DNA from 2 places in the Brotocaccenecus cirricatena genome. Region 2 is predicted to be linked to the other one. Evidence: a T-box and tRNA genes for the amino acid it is inferred to sense, from the RefSeq annotation. Region 2 holds a T-box; the other holds one or more tRNA genes.

Region 1 (10,739 bases), on a different contig from region 2:
ATAAAGAGGCCCTTGGGAATTTTTGTGATATTGGAGGGCAAATGAATTCTTGCTAATTTTGTACAACCGGCAAAGGCATATTCTCCTATTTGGGAAACTGTATCAGGTATGTACAAATCCGTAAGGGAAGAACAATCAGCAAATGCGCGAGGTGGAACTTTTTGTATCCCGTTTGCCAGATGAACTCGTTCCAACGATTTGCACCCGCTAAAGCTCCAACACACATTTCCGCTCAGTGATCCGTCGACAAATCTTAAACTTTCTATGTTTTCAAAATAGTCCGTATTTTCTCTTTCACCATCCCAGTCACTATATGTATATGGATGAACGCGCCCTGAAAACGCAGCGTACTCAAGAAATCCATATGCTTTGTCTGCCAGAATGACAGAAGGTGCAACTACTTCCAGTCTTTTAGATGCAACATGACTCAAGATACACCTTTTGTCATATCTTATTTCGCAAAAGTCGACAGTGTTTCCTTCGTTGTAAAATTCAATCGATATTTTGAGCGGATCGGATTTTTCTCGGTTCCCGTCCATTGAGTCCAACATGGCCATTATCATCTTTGCAGCATCATTACGCAGGTTGTCTCCTCTCGGTTTGCGTCCAATGTACAGATACACTCGTTTCAAGTTACGACCTTCAATGGCGATCGGATTCCCAAAATTATTAAAGACGTTAACTGAGTTATGAACTTCGGTCACAGGGATCCCGTTAATATAATTCGGATATCCTATATTGGCAGCAGTTACGATAGGGACAAAACCGCTTCCCGGAAAAGAAGAGTTATATATAGCATATCCATCTACACATTGTTTAAAATGCAATGTGCCGTATTGACCGCTAAGAATACCCTCTTCTAAAAGAGGGTCCCGAGTTTCAATGTTGGAATAATCGCCTGCATAAGTATAGGTTTTCATAAATGCATTCTCCCTTTCAACTCCCAATCTATCGGGTTCATTATACCAGGTCATCCTGCGCCTGTCAAAACAGGCCGTTTGCAGTGAGCGATATATCATATTTTTTGCCGGGTCAAAAGACACGCCCGGGTGTTCGGATGGGGTACAGCCAGCCAACAGAATGACAAAAGCCCCGAAACCTTAGTGGTTTCAGGGCTTTTCAGCTATGGTGCGCGGTACAGGACTCGAACCTGTGACCCCATGCACGTCAAGCATGTGCTCTACCAGCTGAGCTAACCGCGCGGAACAGTATGTATTTTACACGGTCTGCCCCAATTTGTCAACAGTTTTCTTGCCAAGTTTCATTTTTTTTGCTATACTCTCCTCAAAACCACCCAGGAGGACAAACATCATGGAAAAAATCGCGCTGGTAACGGGCTCATCCCGGGGCATCGGGCGGGCCGTGGCGGCGGAGCTGGCCCGGCAGGGCTGGGCCGTGTGCATCAACTATCGGGTCCGGGAGGACTGCGCCCGGTCGCTGCTGGAGCAGCTGACGGCGGAGGGCTGCCGGGCCATGATGGTCCGGGCGGACGTGTCCCAGCGGGACCAGGTGGAGGCCATGGTGCGCCGAGTGGAGGACACCTTCGGCCCGGTGTCGCTGCTGGTGAACAACGCCGGTGTGGCGGGCCAGGCCCTGTTCCAGGACATCTCTGAGGAGCTGTGGCGCCGCTACTTCTCCGTCAACGTGGACGGCGCTTTTCACACCATCCAGGCGGTGCTGCCCCACATGCTCCACCAGCACGCAGGCTGCATCGTGAACATCTCCTCCATCTGGGGCCAGCGGGGCGCCAGCTGTGAGGTGACATACTCCTGCACCAAGGCGGCGCTCATCGGCCTGACCCGGTCCCTGGCCATGGAGCTGGCCCCCACCCACATCCGGGTCAACTGCGTGGCCCCCGGAGTCATCCGCACGGATATGCTGGATGCCCTGCCGCCGGAGGTACTGCCGCAGCTGGCTCAGGAAACGCCCCTGGGCCGCCTGGGCACGCCGGAGGACATTGCCCACGCCGTGGCCTTCCTGGCCGGGGACGGGGCCTCCTTCATCACCGGCCAGGTGCTCACCTGCGACGGCGGCTTCATCCTGTGAAGAAAAGTTCCCGGAAACGGGTATATTTTCCTTTACAGAACAGCCATATCCGGCTATAATAGATAAGCTAAGGAATTTTTTTCGATAAGGAGACGACCGACTATGGCAGTCATTGAATACGACGAGTATAAACAGAAGCTCCAGGCCCTGGAGCCCACTCTGGGCGAGCTGGAGAAGGCCCTGGGCATCCCCAAGGACCGCCAGGAGCTGAAGGACCTGCAGGCCGAGACGGAGCAGGACGGCTTCTGGAACAACATCGAGCACAGCCAGAAGGTGTCCCAGCAGATCAAGCGCCTGGAGCACCGCATCAGGAAATATGACCGGCTGGTGTCCGAGTGGGAGGACACCGTGACCCTGTGCGAAATGGCCCAGGAGGAGGACGACGCCTCCCTGCTGCCGGAGGTCACCGCCGGGTACGACAACCTGGAAAAGGAGATCAGCGAGCGCCGTCTGGCGGCTCTGCTGTCCGGCGAATACGACGCCAACAACGCCATTCTCACCTTCCACGCCGGTGCAGGCGGCACCGAGGCCCAGGACTGGACCGAGATGCTCTACCGCATGTACACCCGCTGGGCCGAGCGCCACGGCTACACCTATCAGCTGATGGACTACGAGGCCGGTGACGAGGCGGGCATCAAGTCCGCCACCATCCTCATCGAGGGCGACAACGCCTATGGCTACCTCAAGAGCGAAAACGGCGTCCACCGGCTGGTCCGGGTGTCCCCCTTCGACGCCAACGCCCGGCGGCAGACCAGCTTCGCCGCCGTGGAGGTCATGCCCGAGCTGGACGACGACAGCGAGATCGAGATCCGCCCCGAGGACATCGAAATGCAGGCCTGCCGCTCCAGCGGCGCCGGCGGCCAGCACATCAACAAGACCTCCTCCGCCGTCCGCCTGACCCACCTGCCCACCGGCATCGTGGTGTTCTGCCAGACGGAGCGCAGCCAGTTCCAGAACCGTGACAACGCCATGAAGATGCTGCGGGCCAAGCTGGCGGAGCTGAAGATGCAGCAGCACGCCGAGAAGGTCAGCGACCTGAAGGGTGTGCAGATGAAGATCGAGTGGGGCAGCCAGATCCGTTCCTATGTGTTCATGCCCTATACCCTGGCCAAGGACACCCGCACCGGCTACGAAATGGGCAACATCCAGGCCGTCATGGACGGCGATATTGACGGGTTTATCAACGCCTACCTGACCGCCGCCGCCAACGGCGAGATCAAAAAGTAATTGCATTCGACTATGCCCCCCAGAGGCGGACCGCCGGTCCGCCTCTGGCTTTTTGTTCCGGTGCTCTCGGGCCGGGTAGAACCCGGCCCCTACGGACGCATCCCGGAAGCCGCCCCGTTCCCTGCGGCGGGGCCCATGTGCTCCGCCGAAAACTGCCGATTCCGGCAGATTTGCAGCTTTTTGCGGCAGGAACTCCGCAATTTTGTGCAGTTTATTTTGAAAACGTCTTGCATTTTCCCCCGGGCAATGGTATAGTATCCCCAGGAGTTAAACTGCTCTAATTTAAGCCATCAAACCATAGGAGGTAACATCATGAAGAAATTCGGTCTGTTCGCCGCCGGTGTGCTGTTCGGCACCGCCGGCATCAAGGTCCTGTCCAGCAAGGACGCCAAGAAGGTCTATACCCACACCACCGCCGCCGTGCTGCGGGCCAAGGACAGCGTTATGGAGACCGTCACCACCGTCCGGGAGAACGCGGAGGATATCTACGCCGACGCCAAGGCCATCAACCAGCAGCGGGCCCAACAGGAGGCCGACGCCGTGATCGAGGATGCTTCCGAGGCGGAATAAGCCATGAAATGCAGCATTCTCCATGAGTCCGCCGGACGGCTGCGGGTCCGCCTGCACTGCCCCGCCATGACCCTGCGCCAGGCGGACGTTCTGGAATACTATCTGCGGGCGGTGGACGGCGTCACGGAGGTGAAGGTCTATGACCGGACCCGGGACGCGGTGGTCTGCTTCGCCTGCGGCCGGGGGGACGTCATCGCCGCCCTGGCCGCCTTTTCCTTCCCCCGGGCGGAGGCCATGGACCTGGTGCCGGAGCACACCTCCCGGGCCCTGAACCGGGAGTTTGAGGACAAGCTCACCATGACCGTGGCCCGCCGCATGGTCTCCCGGCTGTTTCTTCCGGCGCCGGTGACCACGGCGCTGGCCGTCATCCGGTCGGTGAAGTACATCCGGGAGGGGCTTTCGGCCCTGTGGCATGGCCGCCTGTCCGTGGCCGTGCTGGACGCCACCGCCGTCACCGTGTCCATGGCCCGGGGCGATTTCGCCACCGCCGGGTCCGTGATGTTCATGCTGCGGCTGGGGGAGATCCTGGAGGAATGGACCCACAAGAAGTCCGTGGCCGATCTGGCCGGGGCCATGTCCCTGCATGTAGACCAAGTCTGGCTCCAGGCCGGCGGCACCGAGGTACTGACCCCCATCGACGCCGTCCGGGCCGGGGACCGCATCGTCATCCGCACCGGCAGCGTGATCCCCCTGGACGGCCGGGTGGCTGGCGGCGAGGCCATGGTGAACCAGTCCTCCATGACCGGCGAGTCCATGCCCGTGGCCAAGCGGCCCGGCAGCTATGTATACGCCGGGACCGTGGTGGAGGAGGGCCAGTGCGTGGTCTGCGTGGAAAAGGCCTCCGGCGGCGGGCGGTATGACCGCATCGTCCGCATGATCGAGGAATCCGAAAAGCTGAAATCCACCGCCGAGGACCGGGCCTCCCGGCTGGCGGACCGCCTGGTACCCTATACCCTGGGCGGCACGGCGCTGACGTATCTGCTGACCCGGAATGTCACCAAGACCCTGTCGGTGCTGATGGTGGACTTCTCCTGCGCCCTGAAGCTGGCCATTCCCATTGCGGTGCTCTCCGCCATGCGGGAGTGCAGCGGACACCATATCTCCGTCAAGGGCGGGCGGTTCATGGAGGCCGTGGCCCAGGCGGACACCATCGTTTTCGACAAGACCGGCACCCTGACCTACGCCACCCCCAGGGTGGCGGAGATCGTGCCCTTCGGCGGCCGTGACCCCCAGGAGATGCTGCGGCTGGCCGCCTGCCTGGAGGAGCACTATCCCCACTCCATGGCCAACGCCGTGGTGGAGGAGGCCCGGGCCCGGGGCCTGTCCCACGAGGAGTACCACTCCCAGGTGCAGTATGTGGTGGCCCACGGCATCTCCAGCATGGTGGAGGGGGAAAAGGTCCTCATCGGCAGCGCCCACTTCGTGTTCGAGGACGAGGGCTGCCGGGTGCCGGAGGGGGAGGACGAGAAGTTCCGGACCCTCTCCCCTGCCTATTCCCACCTGTACCTGTGCATCGCCGGGGAGCTGGCCGCCGTGATCTGCATCCACGATCCCCTGCGCCGGGAGGCCCGGGACGCCGTGGCCGCCCTTCACGCCTGCGGCATCGGCAAGGTGGTGATGATGACCGGCGACAACCGCCAGACCGCCCAGGCCGTGGCCCGGGAGGTGGGGGTGGACGCCGTGTATGCCGAGGTACTGCCGGAGGACAAGGCCGCCTTCATCCGCAGCGAGAAGGCCGCCGGACGCACCGTCATCATGGTGGGCGACGGGGTCAACGACTCCCCTGCCCTGTCCGAGGCCGACGCAGGCGTGGCCATCTCCACCGGCGCGGCCATTGCCCGGGAGATCGCCGACATCACCATCGCCTCGGAGGATCTGTTTGAGCTGGTGACCCTGCGCCGGCTGAGTCAGGCCCTGATGGCCCGGATCCACCGGAACTACCGGTTCATCGTGGGCTTCAACCTGTCGCTGATCCTGCTGGGCGTGGCGGGCCTTCTGCCGCCCACCACCTCCGCCCTGCTGCACAACATGTCCACCCTGGGCATCAGCCTGAAAAGCATGACGGACCTGAGCCCGGAGCTGCCCTCCCCTACCCCAGCAGAGCGGTGACGTCCGCCGCCGTCAGGGACGGCTGCAGGGCCAGGGTGATGCCGTAGCCCAGCAGGCGGCCCAGCTCCCGGATCCGCTGGTCGATGTCCCGGGGGGTCAGGAACAGCCCCGCCCGGGGGTCGGCGTCCACCACCGTGGGGATGCCCACGGCGATCACCGGCACCCCCAGGGTGCCCCGGTCCAGGGCGCTGCGGCGGTTGCCCACGCCGGAGCCGGGCACCAGCCCGGTATCCGACAGCTGCACCGTGGCGCACAGGCGGGCGCTGTCCCGGGCGGCCAGGGCGTCCACGGCGATCACCGCCGCCGGGCGCACCCGCTCCACGGCTCCCCGCACCAGCTCCAGGGCCTCCAGCCCCGTCCGGGCCAGCACCCCGGGACACACCGCCGCCACCGGCCGGAAATCCGCAAACTGCCGGGGCATGGCCCGGATCATGTGCCGGGTCACCAGCAGGTTGTCTATGGACGCCGGGCCAACGGCGTCGCAGGTCATGGCCCGGTTTCCCAGGCCCGCCGCCAGCACCGGCCCCTCCGGCAGCAGCGCCGCCAGCTCCCCTGCCAGGCACCGGACTCCCCGGTCGAAATAGTCCGCCTCCCGGCGGAAATACGGCCCCAGGTCCACGGTGACGTACCGTCCCACGGGCTTGCCCAGGGCCTGGGCCCCGTCCTCATCCTCCACCCGGATGTCCGTGACGGCATAGCCCTCCCGGGTCCGCTCCCGGCTGCGTACCCCGGAAATGGTCCCCGTTTCCGCCCCGGAACAGGCGGCCTGAACCGACTCCAGGGCCAGGTCCGTCCGCGTCGTGCTCATATCTATGGTCATCGCCCCCCTGATGCTACTAAATCTTGTGGCTATGGCCCAGTTTCCCCCGGAGAAAAGAAAATATGCGAAAAAGTGCAGAGAAATTTCAAAAAGTGCTTGCAATTTTCGGACAAAGCTGGTAAAATACTATCCTGCCTGGGTATTTAGGTGCCCGTGCACGAAAATTTATCGCCGGGGAGGTGTTTGGTTTGCCGAATATCAAGTCTGCTAAGAAGCGCGTGCTGATCGCCGAGGTTCGTAACGCTCGCAACAAGGCCAACAAGTCTGCGCTGAAGACTGCTATCAAGAAGTTCGAGGCTGCTGCCGTGGAAGGCAATCGCACCGAGGCCGAGGGCGCTTACAAGGTCGCGGTGAAGTCCATCGACAAGGCCGCTGCCAAGGGTCTGATGCACAAGAACAATGCAGCCCACAAGAAGAGCGCTCTGACTCTGAAGCTGAATCAGATCGGTTGATGAAACCAAACCAAAGGACGTCCCGCCGGACGTCCTTTTTTATTTCCGGGGGCGTGGCCCGCTGAGGGCAGCGGGCCCTACGGACTTGGCTCTCCCTTTGGGAGAGCTGTCACCGAAGGTGACTGAGAGGGCCTACAGGGCCCGTGTGCCCCGCCCGAACCCGCCGGGGTTGACGCGGCCCGCTGAGGACATCCTTCTTATTTTATTCCAGTTCCTGCTCCAGGTTGTCAAACTCCGGGGCGGTGAAAAACTGCCCCAGGGTGATCCCCAGGCCGTCGCAGATGAGCTTGATGGTCAGCAGCTTCGGATTCCGGCTTTTCCCATACAGGATGTTCTTGATGCTGGACGGCGGCAGTGCGCTGACCGTGGCCAGCCGGTTGATGGTCATGTCATGCTCCTGGCAAAGACGAAGAATGCGGTCCCGGACCGCCTCGTTGGTTTTCATGCTGCACCTCCCGGACTTTTTCCTATAGCATATCCGAAAGGGCTTGCCAAAATAGGCTACGCGTGCTACTATAGGCTATGCGTAGACGATTTGGAGGCGCGAAATGGCGGACTATCAGAAAATGTATGCCCTGTTGTGCGGAGCTTTGGACGATGTGATCGACCCCTTGGAGCAGATTCCCCTGGCTATCCCCTATGCAAGCGTTCTTCGCCGCGCGCTGGAGGATGCGGAGGAGCTATACATAGAAACTGCGGACCCGGCGGAATAATCCGCAAATTTTCATGCGGAGGCTTGTGGATGATCCGGTTCTGTGATAGAATACAGGGCATTCCAATGTGTTTTTAAGGAGGTCGCCATGGGATTCACCTTTATTTTACTGCTTGCCTGTCTGGCCCTGACCGGCCTTGCGGTCATTGCCTTCCGGTCCGGGCGCAAGGCCCTGGGCGGCGGAGCGCTGGCCGTTATGGCCGTCGGCACAGCCGTGCTGGGATACCTGTGGGTCACGTCTCCCATGTGACGGAGGGGATTTATGGAGATCAGACAGCTTACCGATGCGGCGGAAAAACAGGCCGTAACGCGCCTGATTCTGGAGGCGCTGCCGGAGTGGTTCGGCATTCCGGAGGCCCGGGAGGAGTATATCCGGGAAAGCGCAGGCAGGATATTCTTCTGCGCCTATGACCGGAACAGGCCGGTGGGTTTTCTGTATCTGAAGGAAACGGGAAACGCCACTGTGGAGCTGTATGTCATGGGCGTTCGGAAGGAGTATCACCGCCGAGGCATAGGCCGCCAGCTGTTCCGGCAGGCCAGGGACGCCGCCGCCGGGGCCGGGTACGCCTTTATGCAGGTGAAAACCGTGCAGATGGGGAAATATGAGGAGTACGACCGGACCAACCGGTTTTATCTGGCCCTGGGCTTCCGGGAGTTTGAGGTGTTCCCCACCCTGTGGGACGAAGGAAACCCCTGCCAGGTGTACGTCATGTCCCTGGAATAAGCCGCAAATTTTCCTTGACTCCCGGGGGGAAACGTGTTATTCTCAACCTGTTGCAGGCGATGATGGGTGCGGCAGCCCGGAGCCGCGGGAGGAAATGCCCGCCGGAGGCCCCGTTACAGGCACAAGAGTGTGGATGTATCCAAATTCAGGTGGAACCACGGACGTTATTTCGTTCGCCCTGAGCTGTTATGGCTCAGGGCGGCTTTTATTTTGCATCCAAAAACATCACATAAAGGAGATTTGACACATGAAAAACACGGAAAAGACCATGGACAAGATCGTGGCCCTGTGCAAAAACCGGGGCTTCATCTTCGCAGGCTCCGAGATCTACGGCGGCCTGGCCAACACCTGGGACTACGGTCCTTTGGGCGTGGAACTGAAAAACAACGTGAAGAAGGCCTGGTGGAAGAAGTTCGTCCAGGAGAACCCCTATAACGTGGGCCAGGACGCCGCCATCCTCATGAATCCCCAGACCTGGGTGGCCAGCGGCCACCTGTCCGGCTTCTCCGATCCCCTGATGGACTGCCGGGAGTGCAAGGAGCGCTTCCGGGCCGACAAGCTCATCGAGGACTGGTGCCAGCAGGAGAGCGTGGAGCTGCCCAAGCCCATCGACGCCTTCACCCAGCAGGAGATGAAGGACTTCATCGAGGAGCACAACATCCCCTGCCCCTCCTGCGGCAAGCATAATTTCACCGATATCCGCCAGTTCAACCTGATGTTCAAGACCTTCCAGGGAGTCACCGAGGACGCCAAGAACACCGTGTATCTCCGTCCCGAGACCGCCCAGGGCATCTTCACCAACTTCGTCAACACCCAGCGCACCACCCGCCGCAAGCTGCCCTTCGGCGTGTGCCAGATCGGCAAGTCCTTCCGCAACGAGATCACCCCGGGCAACTTCATTTTCCGTGTCCGGGAGTTTGAACAGATGGAGCTGGAGTTCTTCTGCAAGCCCGGCACCGACCTGGAGTGGTTCCAGTATTGGCGCAGCTTCTGCCACAACTGGCTGCTTTCCATCGGCCTGAAGGACGAGAACCTGCGCCTGCGGGACCACGATCCCGAGGAGCTGTGCTTCTATTCCAAGGCCACCACGGACTTTGAGTTCCTGTTCCCCTTCGGCTGGGGCGAGCTGTGGGGCGTGGCGGACCGCACCGACTATGACCTGACCCAGCACCAGAACACCTCCGGCAAGGACCTGACCTATTTCGACCCCGAGACCAACCAGCGGTACATCCCCTATGTGGTGGAGCCGTCCCTGGGCGTGGAGCGCAGCGTCCTGGCGGTGCTGTGCGACGCCTATGACGAGGAGGTGGTGGGCCAGGACAAGAACGGCAAGGACGACGTTCGCGTGGTGCTGCACCTGCATCCGGCTCTGGCCCCCTATAAGGCGGCCATCCTGCCCCTGAGCAAGAAGCTGTCGGAGCCCGCCATGGAGATCTATAACGACCTGTGCAAGGACTTTATGCTGGACTTCGACGAGACCGGCTCCATCGGCAAGCGCTATCGCCGGGAGGACGAGATCGGCACCCCCTTCTGCATCACCGTGGACTTTGACACCGTGGGCGACGGCGAGAACCCCGGCGACCACTGCGTCACCGTCCGGGAGCGGGACACCATGGAGCAGGTGCGGATTCCCATCAGCGAGCTGAAGGCGTACCTCACCGAGAAGCTGGCCTATTGATCCGGCCATGAACATGAAAAAGCAGCTGGCCCTGGGCGGCGCACTGCTGACGGCCACCGCCGCCGCCTGCCTGAAGCTGGCCCAGTGGGCGGGAAAGAAGATCGAGTCCCGCCAGAAGAAAAAACAATAACCCAACCGCAAGAGGGAGAGGCCGGAGCCTCTCCCTCTTGCTTCAGTTTCTGCGGCGCAATCCAAGCACCTCATCCGCCGATACCTTGTAGAGCTGGCATAGCCGGATAAAGTGCCGCAAAGGCAGCTCGCTGGCCTCTCGTTCATAGCGGGCCACCATTGTTTGTGAGGTTCCCAGGTATTCCGCCACCTGTTGTTGAGTCAGGTCGTGGTCTTCCCGCAAATTTCGCAGGTTTATGGTATATGCATTCATGCCGTACCCCACCTTTCTG
Region 2 (10,739 bases):
CTCCGGGCACTGGTACCCCTGGTACAGAGGCGGGTAGTGAAGAAAGCACAGCTTCTCGTGATCTCCCGCCGCCTTCAGGGAGGTTTCCAGCCGCCCGATCTCCCGCAGCAGAACCTTTTCGTTGTGGGTGCCCTGGTTATCCAGCTCATAGAACCAGCCCCGGGTACCGCACAGAGCCGTGTCCCCGTAGAACCGGCAGTTGTTGTGGAGGATCTCCATGGTGGTCAGGCCGTTTTCGGCGAAAAAGCGCTCCATTTTGGCGGCGGTGTTCCACCAATAGTCGTGGTTGCCCTTGAGCAGGTACTTCTTTCCCGGCAGGGCGTCGATGAACCGGAAATCCTCCAGCGATTCCTCCAGGCTCATGCCCCAGGACAGGTCGCCGCACAGCACGGTGACATCGTCCTCCGTCAGCACGGAGAATCCCTCCCGGATGCGGGCCACATAGTCCTTCCAGCCGTCCCCGAAGATCTCCATGGGCTTGTCGGACCCCAGGGACAGATGCAGATCGCCAATGGCATACAGCGCCATACGGCACCTCCTTCCTTATTATAGTATATCGTTATATCAGCCGCCGCAGATTGTTCCAGAACAGGTCCTTCAGCAGCTGCCGGGGATAGCCCCGGGCTGCCAGGGCCTGCCACAGGCGGGGCATGTCCTGGACGCCCTGCATTCCGGCGGCCAGCTCCTCGCAGCCGTCCAGGTCGCCGCCCAGGCACAGGATTTTCTCCCCGTCCAGGGACAGAAAGTGCTCCACATGGGCCACCAGCTCCTCCATGGTGCCCGCCGGACCCACAAACGGCCGGTACAGATTCAGCCCCACCACGCCGCCGCTGTCCCGGATGGCCCGGAACATGTCATCGGTAAGGTTGCGCCGGTGGGGGCACAGGGCCCGGCTGTTGGAGTGGGTGGCCACCACCGGCCCCCGGGCCAGGCGCACCACATCCCAGAAGCCGGGATCACTGATGTGGGACACGTCGGGATAAATATGAAACGCCTCCAGCTGCCGCAGGAAGTCGGCGCCAAGAGGGGAGAGGCCCCGATCCGTGTCCCGGCAGTTGGCGCCGGACAGGACATTGGGCCAGTTCCACACGGGGTTGAGAAACCGCACACCCCATTCCGCCGCCGTCTCCACCTGTCCCGGGTCGCAGCCTATGAGCTCGGCCCCCTCTATGGAGAGAATCGCCGCCATTTTCCCGTCTGCCGCGGCCCGGTCCACCTCTGCGCCGGTGCGGCAGTGGACAATGACGTCCCGGTTCTGCTCCATCTCCCGCAGGAACTTCTGATGCAGGAGTTGTCCCTCCCGGACCATGGTGCTGCCCCGGGGAAGCTCCTCCGGGTCCTGATACAGGGCGAACACCTGGGCGAACCGCCCGAAGCTCGACGCCCGGTGCAGATCCAGATGAGCATCGTTTTCCCGCAGCTGCGCTCCGGTCCGCAGGCACCGGTAAATGGTATCGCAATGCGCGTCAAAATAGGGAATATGTTCCATACGTCACCTCAGAATGCGTTCTCAATGTACTCTATGCGGCTGGCCTTTTGGGGATGCGGACCCTCAGCGTACACCTCCGCCACGTCGAAGCGGGCGGGGCAGTCCAGGTCCTTCACCATCAGATACCACGCCGCCGTTTTCCGCAGCCGCTGCTGCTTCTGGGGCGTCACGTACTCCCGGGGCAGGCCGCAGGACAGATTGGTCCGGGTCTTGACCTCCACGAAGCACAGCACGCCGTCCTTTCGGGCGATCAGGTCGATCTCCCCGAACCGGCAGTGAAACCCGTGGGCCAGCAGGGTGTAGCCCCGGCGGCGCAGATAGTTGGCCACCTCCGCCTCGCCCCAGGTGCCCTCGGCCCGGCTCATGACTGCCGCTCCTTCCACTTTTTCAGAAACGACTGCCGGTGCTCCGGGCAGGGACCGTATTGGTCCAGCATGGCGTAGTGCAGCTTCGTGCCGTAGCCCTTGTGCTGGGCAAACAGATACTGGGGATATTCCCGGTCCAGCACCTGCGTCACGTACCGGTCCCGGGTGACCTTGGCCAGGATGGACGCCGCCGCAATGGATACGCTGCGTCCGTCGCCGCCTACCACCGTCTCATGGGGGAGGTCGATGGAGGCGCACCGCCCATGGTCCCGGTTGCCGTCGATCAGAACGTAGTCCGGGCGGAGGGTCAGGGCCTCGATGGCCAGCGCCATGGCCCGGATCCGGGCGCTTAAAATATCCGTGGCGTCGATCTCCGCCGCGCTGACGGAGGCCACCGCCCAGGCCGCAGCCCGCTCGGTGATGAGGGCATACAGGGCCTCGCGCTTTTTCTCCGTCAGCTTCTTGGAGTCGTCCAGTCCCGGGATATTGCAGCCCGGCGGCAAAATCACCGCTCCCGCGCACACGGGACCCATCAGGGGTCCTGCACCGGCCTCGTCACAGCCGCACACAATGGCATAGCCCCGCTGCCGGGCCGCCTGCTCCAGGGATTCATCCGGCTTCATTGCGCATCCTCCACAGTCTCCAGGGTGAACCGGCCCAGCTTGCCGCCCCGGAACTCGTCCAGCAGCACCCGGGCCATGCGCTGGGTGTCCACCTGGGCCCCCCGCATAAGGAAGCCCCGCTTCCGCCCGGCCTTTTCCAGCAGGTCATACCCGCTGTCCTCCGGCTGCACGTCGATCTTGTACCGATCCTCCAGCACCGGCGCATACCGCCGGCCCAGATAGTCCATGAGATAGCAGGCCAGCTCCTCCATGTCCACCACGTCGTCCTTGATGGCACCGGTGAAGGCCAGGCGCTTGCCCACCTCCGGGTCGTCAAACCGGGGCCACAGAATGCCCGGGGTGTCCAGCAGCTCCAGAGTGCTGTCCACCGGCACCCACTGCTTGCTGCGGGTGACGCCGGGCCGGTCCTCGGCCCGGGCGGTTTTGCGGCGGGCTACCTTATTAATAAAGGTGGACTTGCCCACGTTGGGGATCCCCAGCACCATGACCCGCACGGTGCGGCCCGCCTGGCCCCGCTGGGCCCAGGCGGCCAGCTTGTCCCGCAGCAGCTCCCGGACAGCGGCGGCAAACTGGGCGGTGCCTGCGCCGCCCTTGGCATTGGCCTCCAGCACAGCATAGCCCTTTTCCCGGAAATAAGCCGTCCAGCGCCGGGTCTCGCCGGGGTCCGCCTGGTCCACCCGGTTCAGGACCACCAGCCGGGGCTTGCCCGCCGTCAGCTCGTCCACATCCGGGTTCCGGCTGGACAGGGGAATGCGCGCGTCCAGAATCTCGCACACGGCGTCCATATTTTTGATCTCCGCCGTGATCATCCGCCGGGTCTTGGTCATGTGCCCGGGGAACCAGCTCAGATTATCAACCTGCATGTCGTTCACCTCTCGTATTTCCTTCGTAACTAAGAAATTATATCATATTTTCCGCCGCTTGGCAAAAGAAAAAACGCCCGCTGTCTGCGGGCGTTCGTTCTTTTTTCGGGGGATACAGCTTACAGCTTCTCCTTGACCTTGGCAGCCTTACCAACGCGGTCACGCAGATAGTACAGCTTGGCGCGGCGCACGAAGCCGTGGCGGACCACTTCGATGGTGGCGATGGAGGGGGAGTGCACGGGGAACACCTTTTCCACGCCCACGCCGTAGGAGATACGACGGACGGTGAAGGTCTCCTCAATGCCGCCGTGCTTCTTGGCAATGACGGTGCCCTCGAAGACCTGGATACGCTCGCGGGCGCCTTCCTTGACCTTCACGTGCACGCGGACGGTATCGCCCACCTGCACCTGGGGAACTTCCTTCTCCAGCTGCTCTTTGTTCAGTGCTTTGATCAGATCCATGGATATTTCCTCCTGTTTATATAGGCGTTCGTGCCGTCATGTATGCGGCGTCCGACTCGTTCCGGACCCCGGCGGCAGAGGACCGCCCTTTTTACGCCATGATAGGATATCACATCCGAGCCGGTTTTGCAAGCTTTTTTTGCGCTTTCCCTGAAAAAAAGAGTCGTCGTCAGGGAAGCAGACGCATCTTGACGGGACGGCGTTTTTCCTGTAAAATGGGTAAGATAAAAACGTATTCTTTCAGATGAGGTAACGATATGGCAAATGGATTCATTGATAAGGCCCGCATCACCGTCCGGGCCGGAAACGGCGGCAACGGAGCCGTCGCCTTTCACCGGGAAAAATACATCGCCGCAGGCGGCCCCGACGGCGGCGACGGCGGCGACGGCGGCAGCATCATCGTCCGGGTGGACGACAATATGTCCACGCTGATGGACTTCCGCTATAAGCGCAAATATGTGGCGGCCAACGGTGTAGACGGCCAGGGCGGCCGCAAAAGCGGCAAGGACGGCCAGAGTCTGACCATCCGCGTGCCCCGGGGCACCCTGATCCGGGACGCCGAAACCGGCGAGATCATCAAGGATATGTCCGACGACCAGCCCTTTGTGCTGTGCAAGGGCGGCCGGGGCGGCTGGGGCAACCAGCATTTCGCCACCCCCACCCGTCAGGTGCCCCGCTTTGCCAAGGCGGGCCTGCCCGGCGAGAGCCACGACGTGGTGCTGGAGCTGAAGCTGCTGGCGGACGTGGGACTGGTGGGCTTCCCCAACGTGGGAAAGAGCACCCTGCTGAGCGTGGTGTCCAAGGCCCACCCCAAAATCGCCAACTACCACTTCACCACCCTGTACCCCAACCTGGGCGTGGTGTATGTGGACGAGGGCGTGTCCTTCGTCATGGCCGATATCCCCGGCATCATCGAGGGAGCCAGCGAGGGCGCGGGCCTGGGCCACGACTTCCTGCGGCACATCGACCGCTGCCGCCTGCTGGTCCACCTGGTGGACGTGTCCGGCAGCGAGGGCCGGGACCCCATCGCCGACTTTGACGCCATCAACCAGGAGCTGCGGCAGTACAGTCCGGAGCTGGCGGACCGGCCCCAGATCGTGGTGGCCAACAAGACGGACCTGCTGGCGGACCCCGCCCAGCTGGACGCCTTCCGTGTCCATGTGGAGGAGGCGGGCTACACGTTCATGGCCATGTCCGCCGCCACCCACCAGGGTACCCGGGAGCTGGTGCAGGCCATTGCCGCCCGGCTGGCGGAGCTGCCGCCGGTGGCGGTGTACGAGCCGGAGTATGTCCCCCGCCCGCCCCAGATCGACACCTCCGAGCCTCTCAACATCCAGCAGGAGGACAACACCTGGCTGGTGGAGGGCCCGTGGCTGCAGCGGCTGATGGCCAACATCAACTTCTCCGACTACGAAAGCCGTATGTACTTCGACAAGATGCTGCGCCAGTCCGGCCTGTTTGACCAGCTGGAGCGCATGGGCATCCAGGACGGCGACATTGTGTCCATGTACAACCTGGAATTTGAGTATCAGCGCTGAAAAAAGCCGCCGGTTCCTGAACCGGCGGCTTTTTTGGGGCCTCTGATGTTATTTTTGCGATGAAGCGGGATCATTATGCGCCATATGAACGAAACGACTTCATCTCGCTACCTTGTGCGAAATGCGGCAAAAGCCGGAAAATCACCGGAGGGGAATTGTTTCGGTTGCACAACGGAGCGGGATATGTTATACTGACAAAACACGGAAAGGGGGGAATTCCATGAAAAAATTGACGGCGCTTCTGCTGGCGCTGGTGATGGCGCTGTCCCTGACGGCGTGCAGCTTTGTGATGCTGCCGGAGGAGCAGGACCCGCCGGCCGACCCGAAGCAGGAGCAGCAGCTGGCCCGGGAGGATACATACACCACAAAAGAGGATGTGGCGCTGTATATCCACCTGTATGGCCGCCTGCCGGACAATTTCATCACAAAAAAAGAGGCCCAGCAGCTGGGCTGGACCGGAGGCTCCCTGGAGCCCTACGCCCCGGGCTGCTGCATCGGCGGCAGCCGGTTCGGCAATTATGAGGGCCTGCTGCCGGAGGCCGACGGCCGCACCTGGACCGAGTGCGACATCAACACCCTGGGGGCCGATTCCCGGGGAGCGGAGCGCATCGTGTTTTCCAACGACGGCCTGATCTACTACACCGGCGATCACTACAAGACCTTTGAACTGCTGTATGGAGGAGAATGACTATGCAGATCCACCTGAACGGAAATGACATCACCAACCGGGAACAGCTGCACGACGCCCTGTCAGAGGCGCTGGAGCTGCCGGAATGGTACGGCCGCAGCCTGGACGCCCTGTATGACTGCCTGACGGACCTGTCCGTGCCCACCACCATCCATGTGGAGAATTGGCCGGAGGAGGACTATATGCAGCGGGCGCTGGCGGTGCTGCGGGACGCGGCGGAGGAGAACGAGCTGCTTCAGGTGCGCTTGGAGGACTGACCCAGCTTGTGCCGGGTGTACCACAGGGCGCCCAGAATCAGCAGACCGTCCGCGATCAGCAGGGCCCAGAACACCGGATTGCGGAAATCCAGGTTGTTGCCCAGAATGCAGAAGCACACCATGCCCGGCATGATGGCCAGCCACGACGAGGCCAGATACGACCAGTAATTCAGCCGCATCATGCCGAACAGCACCCCCAGCACCTCCATGTTCAGCCCCAGCATATGGATGGCGAAGCAGGAGACGAAGCCGTATTCCTGGGTGGCGGCGAAATATTTCTGGAGCTTGGGGTGCTTGTTCAGCAGGCCCTCCAGGCTCTCGGTGCGGGTGGAGCGGCCGATCCAATAGGAGATGGACAGGCACAGGGCCGTGCCCACGGCGTTGATGGCCAGGGCCGCCGGAAGCGGGAAGATCAGCGACACAACCACCACCAGCGCGTTGTATACCACCACGCCGGAGATGCCCTTCACCGCGAACAGGGCCAGGATCACCGCCACCGCCAGACCGGGCCGGTGGTCCACCAGCTGGGGAATGGTGTTCAGGTCCAGCACGCCTGTCAGCAGCAGGATGCCGAAGCCTGCCGTGCACAGCAACATCAGCAGGATGGGCAGATAGTCCCGCAGGGTCTTTTTCATGGATGGCACAGCCTCCTTGGATAAAATATAGAAGAATTTATACCATAATTTTGTGAACAAATCAAGTATGCGGCGGGATTTTGAACAAATTCTGAATCCCGGGCAAAGGAATAGTTGACAATTTTCCGGGAATGGTGTAAAATGCCCACATATTGAAAACGGCTGTGATGGGAAGCAGTAGGCGGTCTGCGGATGCCGAGAGAGGGAGCGGTTGGTGGAAGCTCCCGTGATGCGCCGCCCAAGTCGTCCCGGAGCCTTGGGCTGAACTGACAGTAGGCTGCAACGGCATGTCCTCCGTTATCGGGACAGGGCGTTTTCCGCGCCCATGAGTGCGGGATTTCCCGAATACAGGTGGTACCACGGACTTTTTACGGTTCGCCCTGTTTTGCTATGGCAAAACGGAGCGGGCCTTTTTGTTTTGCCAAATACTCAGACAAGGAGAATAGCTATGCGAAAAGAATTACCCAAGGTGTACGATCCCCGGCAGGTGGAGCCCCGGATCTACCAGATGTGGATGGACGGCGGCTGCTTCAAGGCGGAGCCGAATCCCGACAAGAAGCCCTTTTCCATCGTGATGCCGCCCCCCAACGTCACCGGCCAGCTGCACATGGGCCACGCCATGGACGCCACCCTGCAGGACATCCTCATCCGCTTCAAGCGGATGCAGGGGTATGAGGCCCTGTGGCTGCCCGGCACGGACCACGCCGGTATCGCCACCCAGATCAAGGTGGAGGAGAACCTGCGCCAGGAGGGCCTGACCCGCTATGACCTGGGCCGGGAGAAGTTCCTGGAGCGCGTGTGGGCCTGGAAGGAAAAGTACGGCAACCGCATTGTGGAGCAGCAGAAGAAGATGGGCTCCTCCTGCGACTGGGACCGGTCCCGCTTCACCATGGACGAGGGATGCTCCAAGGCCGTCCGGGAGACCTTCTGCGAGCTGTATGACAAGGGCCTGATCTATAAGGGCAGCCGCATCATCAACTGGTGCCCCCACTGCCTGACGGCTCTGTCCGACGCCGAGGTGGAGTATACCGACAAGCCCGGCCACCTGTGGTATATCCGTTACCCCCTGGCCGACGGCAGCGGCGACATCGTGGTGGCCACCACCCGCCCGGAGACCATGATGGGCGACACCGGCGTGGCCGTGAACCCCGAGGACGAGAAGTTCAAGCACCTCATCGGCAAGACCTGCATCCTGCCCATTATGAACCGGGAGATCCCCATCGTGGGCGACGAATACTGCGAGATCGGCTTCGGCACCGGCGCGGTGAAGATGACCCCCGCCCACGACCCCAACGACTTCGAGGTGGGCCTGCGGCACAACCTGGAGGTGATCCGGGTCATCGCCGACGACGGCACCATCAACGAAAACGGCGGCAAGTACAACGGCATGGACCGCTACGAGTGCCGCAAGGCCATCGTCAAGGACCTGGAGGAGCAGGGCTACCTCATCAAGACCGAGGATTATTCCCACAACGTGGGCACCTGCTACCGCTGCCACAACGACGTGGAGCCGCTGATCTCCGCCCAGTGGTTTGTGAAGATGGCGCCCCTGGCCAAGGAGGCCATCCGGGTGGTGAAGGACGGCACCATCAGGTTCGTGCCGGAGCGCTTTACCAAGACCTATACCAACTGGATGGAGAATGTCCATGACTGGTGCATCTCCCGCCAGCTGTGGTGGGGCCACCAGATCCCCGCCTGGACCTGCGACGACTGCGGCCACATCAACGTCAGCCGGGAGGACCCCACCCGCTGCGAAAAGTGCGGCAGCACCCATCTGACCCGGGAGGAGGACGTGCTGGACACCTGGTTCAGCTCCGCTCTGTGGCCCTTCTCCACCCTGGGCTGGCCCGACAAGGACACCAAGGACCTGCAGTATTGGTATCCCACCTCCGTGCTGGTCACCGGGTATGATATCATCTTCTTCTGGGTGGCCCGCATGATCTTCTCCGGCATGGAGCAGATGAAGCAGGAGCCCTTCAAGACCGTTCTGATCCACGGTCTGGTCCGGGACGACAAGGGCCGCAAGATGTCCAAGTCCCTGGGCAACGGCATCGACCCCCTGGAGATGGCGGACAAGTTTGGCGCGGACGCCCTGCGCTTCAACCTGATCACCGGCAACAGCCCCGGCAACGATATGCGCTTCTTCGTGGAGAAGTGCGAGGCGATGCGCAACTTCGCCAATAAGATCTGGAACGCCTCCCGCTATGTGATGATGAACCTGACCATCGACCAAGTGGAGCTGCCGGAGAAGCTGGAGCTGGAGGACAAGTGGGTCCTCAGCAAGCTGAACACCCTGATCCGCGAGGTCACCGACAACATGGAGGCCTATGAGCTGGGCGTGGCCTCCGCCAAGATCTACGACTTCATCTGGGACACCTACTGCGACTGGTATATCGAGCTGACCAAGACCCGCCTGTACGGCGAGGACCAGGAGGCCAAGCTGGCGGCCCAGAACGTGCTGTGCTATGTGCTGCTGCGGGTGCTGGAGCTGCTGCATCCCTTCATGCCCTTCATCACCGAGGAGATCTGGCAGGCGCTGCCCCACCAGGGCGAGTATCTGATCCGGGCGCAGTGGCCCACCTATCGGGAGGAGTTTGCCTTCGCCCGGGAGGAGCAGGCCATGGAGGCCGTGAAGGACGCCATTTCCGCCGTCCGTGCCCGCCGGGCCGAGATGAATGTGCCGCCGTCCCGGAAGGCCAAGATCATCATCGCCAGCCAGACCCCGGAGATCTACGCCGGCGGCCAGAACTTCATCACCCGTCTGGCCTATGCCAGCGAGGTGGAGGTGGGCAGCCAGGCGCCCCAGGACCTGAACGGTATGGTGACGGTGTCCACTCACGATGCCACCATGTACCTGCCTCTGGCGGAGCTGGTGGATATTGAGAAGGAGCTGGAGCGCATCCAGAAGGAGCTGACCAAGGCCCGGGAGAACCTGGAGCGGATCGAGAAGAAGCTGCAGAACGAGAGCTTCGTGTCCAAGGCCCCCGAGGCGGTGGTCAACGCCGAGCGGGAGAAGGCCGATAAGGCCCGGGCCCTGATTGCCAAGCTGGAGGAATCCGCCCAGGCCATGCGCGGCTGATTTTTCCCGCCCCGGCGGCTTCCGACAGAAAACGAAATCCCCAATATGATATAATCACCGCAGATCGAACGATCTGCGGTGATTGTTGCTTTATCCCAAAAGCCTCGCAGAGTTCACGGCCCGCAGGCTGTGAAGAAGATTCCATTCGTTTTTCGCGGCGGCGTGTACTTCGCGAAAAACACTTTGCGCGGAGAGAGTGTGTTCCGCTTGGCCAAGGGCCAGGCGGAACGCACGGGGTGGAGCGAGAATCTCCTTGTTCCAAAAGAACAGCGTTCTTTTGGAACAAGATAATCACCGCAGATCGAATGATCTGCGGTGATTTTTTTCAGGGCCCGAGGGTCTTGGGGCCTGCGGAGAAGATCGGATTCTGAAAGCACAAAAGCCCTGGAGCACAGGGCGGATGATAAGGGAGTGAATCGGCATGGAAATGACGGTCAGACAGGAGGAACGGTGCCTGGAGATCGCCCTGATCGGGGAACTGGACCACCACGCCGCCCGGGAGATCGGGGGCCGGCTGGACCGGGCCATCGAGGCGGCGCTGCCGCTGCGGCTGGTGCTGGACTGGTCCGGGGTGACGTTTATGGACAGCTCCGGTATCGCGGTGGTCATGCGGGTCCGGCAGCGCATGCGGGACCTGGGCGGCGCCGTGACGCTGCGGGGCGTGAGGCCCCAGGCGAGGAAGGTGCTGGACGCCGCAGGCATGGACCGGTTTGTCACCGTGGAATAGGGAGGAGGTACATA

Evidence for each region. A T-box is a leader RNA that pairs with one kind of tRNA and senses whether it is charged. The one in region 2 lies ahead of LKD37_RS09450 (valine--tRNA ligase), so its partner is inferred to be a tRNA-Val.
Region 1: it has a tRNA-Val gene. The T-box ahead of LKD37_RS09450 (valine--tRNA ligase) is inferred to sense a tRNA for this amino acid. The anticodon was not compared.

What each region holds. Positions count from the first base shown of each region.
Region 1 is NZ_JAJEPW010000051.1:1,164-11,902, forward strand. Features, by position in the region: gene LKD37_RS13420 (leucine-rich repeat domain-containing protein) at 1-920, opposite strand, end outside; tRNA gene LKD37_RS13425 (tRNA-Val) at 1,127-1,202, opposite strand; gene ymfI (elongation factor P 5-aminopentanone reductase) at 1,312-2,046, shown strand; gene prfB (peptide chain release factor 2) at 2,149-3,273, shown strand; gene LKD37_RS13440 (DUF6110 family protein) at 3,586-3,843, shown strand; gene LKD37_RS13445 (heavy metal translocating P-type ATPase) at 3,847-5,952, shown strand; gene gpr (GPR endopeptidase) at 5,933-6,760, opposite strand; gene rpsT (30S ribosomal protein S20) at 6,961-7,224, shown strand; gene LKD37_RS13460 (helix-turn-helix domain-containing protein) at 7,427-7,669, opposite strand; gene LKD37_RS13465 (hypothetical protein) at 7,773-7,937, shown strand; gene LKD37_RS13470 (hypothetical protein) at 8,025-8,186, shown strand; gene LKD37_RS13475 (GNAT family N-acetyltransferase) at 8,199-8,660, shown strand; gene LKD37_RS13480 (glycine--tRNA ligase) at 8,908-10,338, shown strand; gene LKD37_RS13485 (helix-turn-helix domain-containing protein) at 10,511-10,720, opposite strand.
Region 2 is NZ_JAJEPW010000025.1:9,983-20,721, forward strand. Features, by position in the region: gene LKD37_RS09400 (metallophosphoesterase) at 1-528, opposite strand, end outside; gene LKD37_RS09405 (dipeptidase) at 560-1,489, opposite strand; gene LKD37_RS09410 (YraN family protein) at 1,498-1,854, opposite strand; gene rnhB (ribonuclease HII) at 1,851-2,477, opposite strand; gene ylqF (ribosome biogenesis GTPase YlqF) at 2,474-3,340, opposite strand; gene rplS (50S ribosomal protein L19) at 3,460-3,801, opposite strand; gene obgE (GTPase ObgE) at 4,059-5,339, shown strand; gene LKD37_RS09435 (ribonuclease domain-containing protein) at 5,560-6,027, shown strand; gene LKD37_RS09440 (barstar family protein) at 6,030-6,284, shown strand; gene LKD37_RS09445 (VTT domain-containing protein) at 6,263-6,919, opposite strand; T-box leader at 7,075-7,305, shown strand; gene LKD37_RS09450 (valine--tRNA ligase) at 7,368-9,998, shown strand; gene LKD37_RS09455 (STAS domain-containing protein) at 10,420-10,725, shown strand.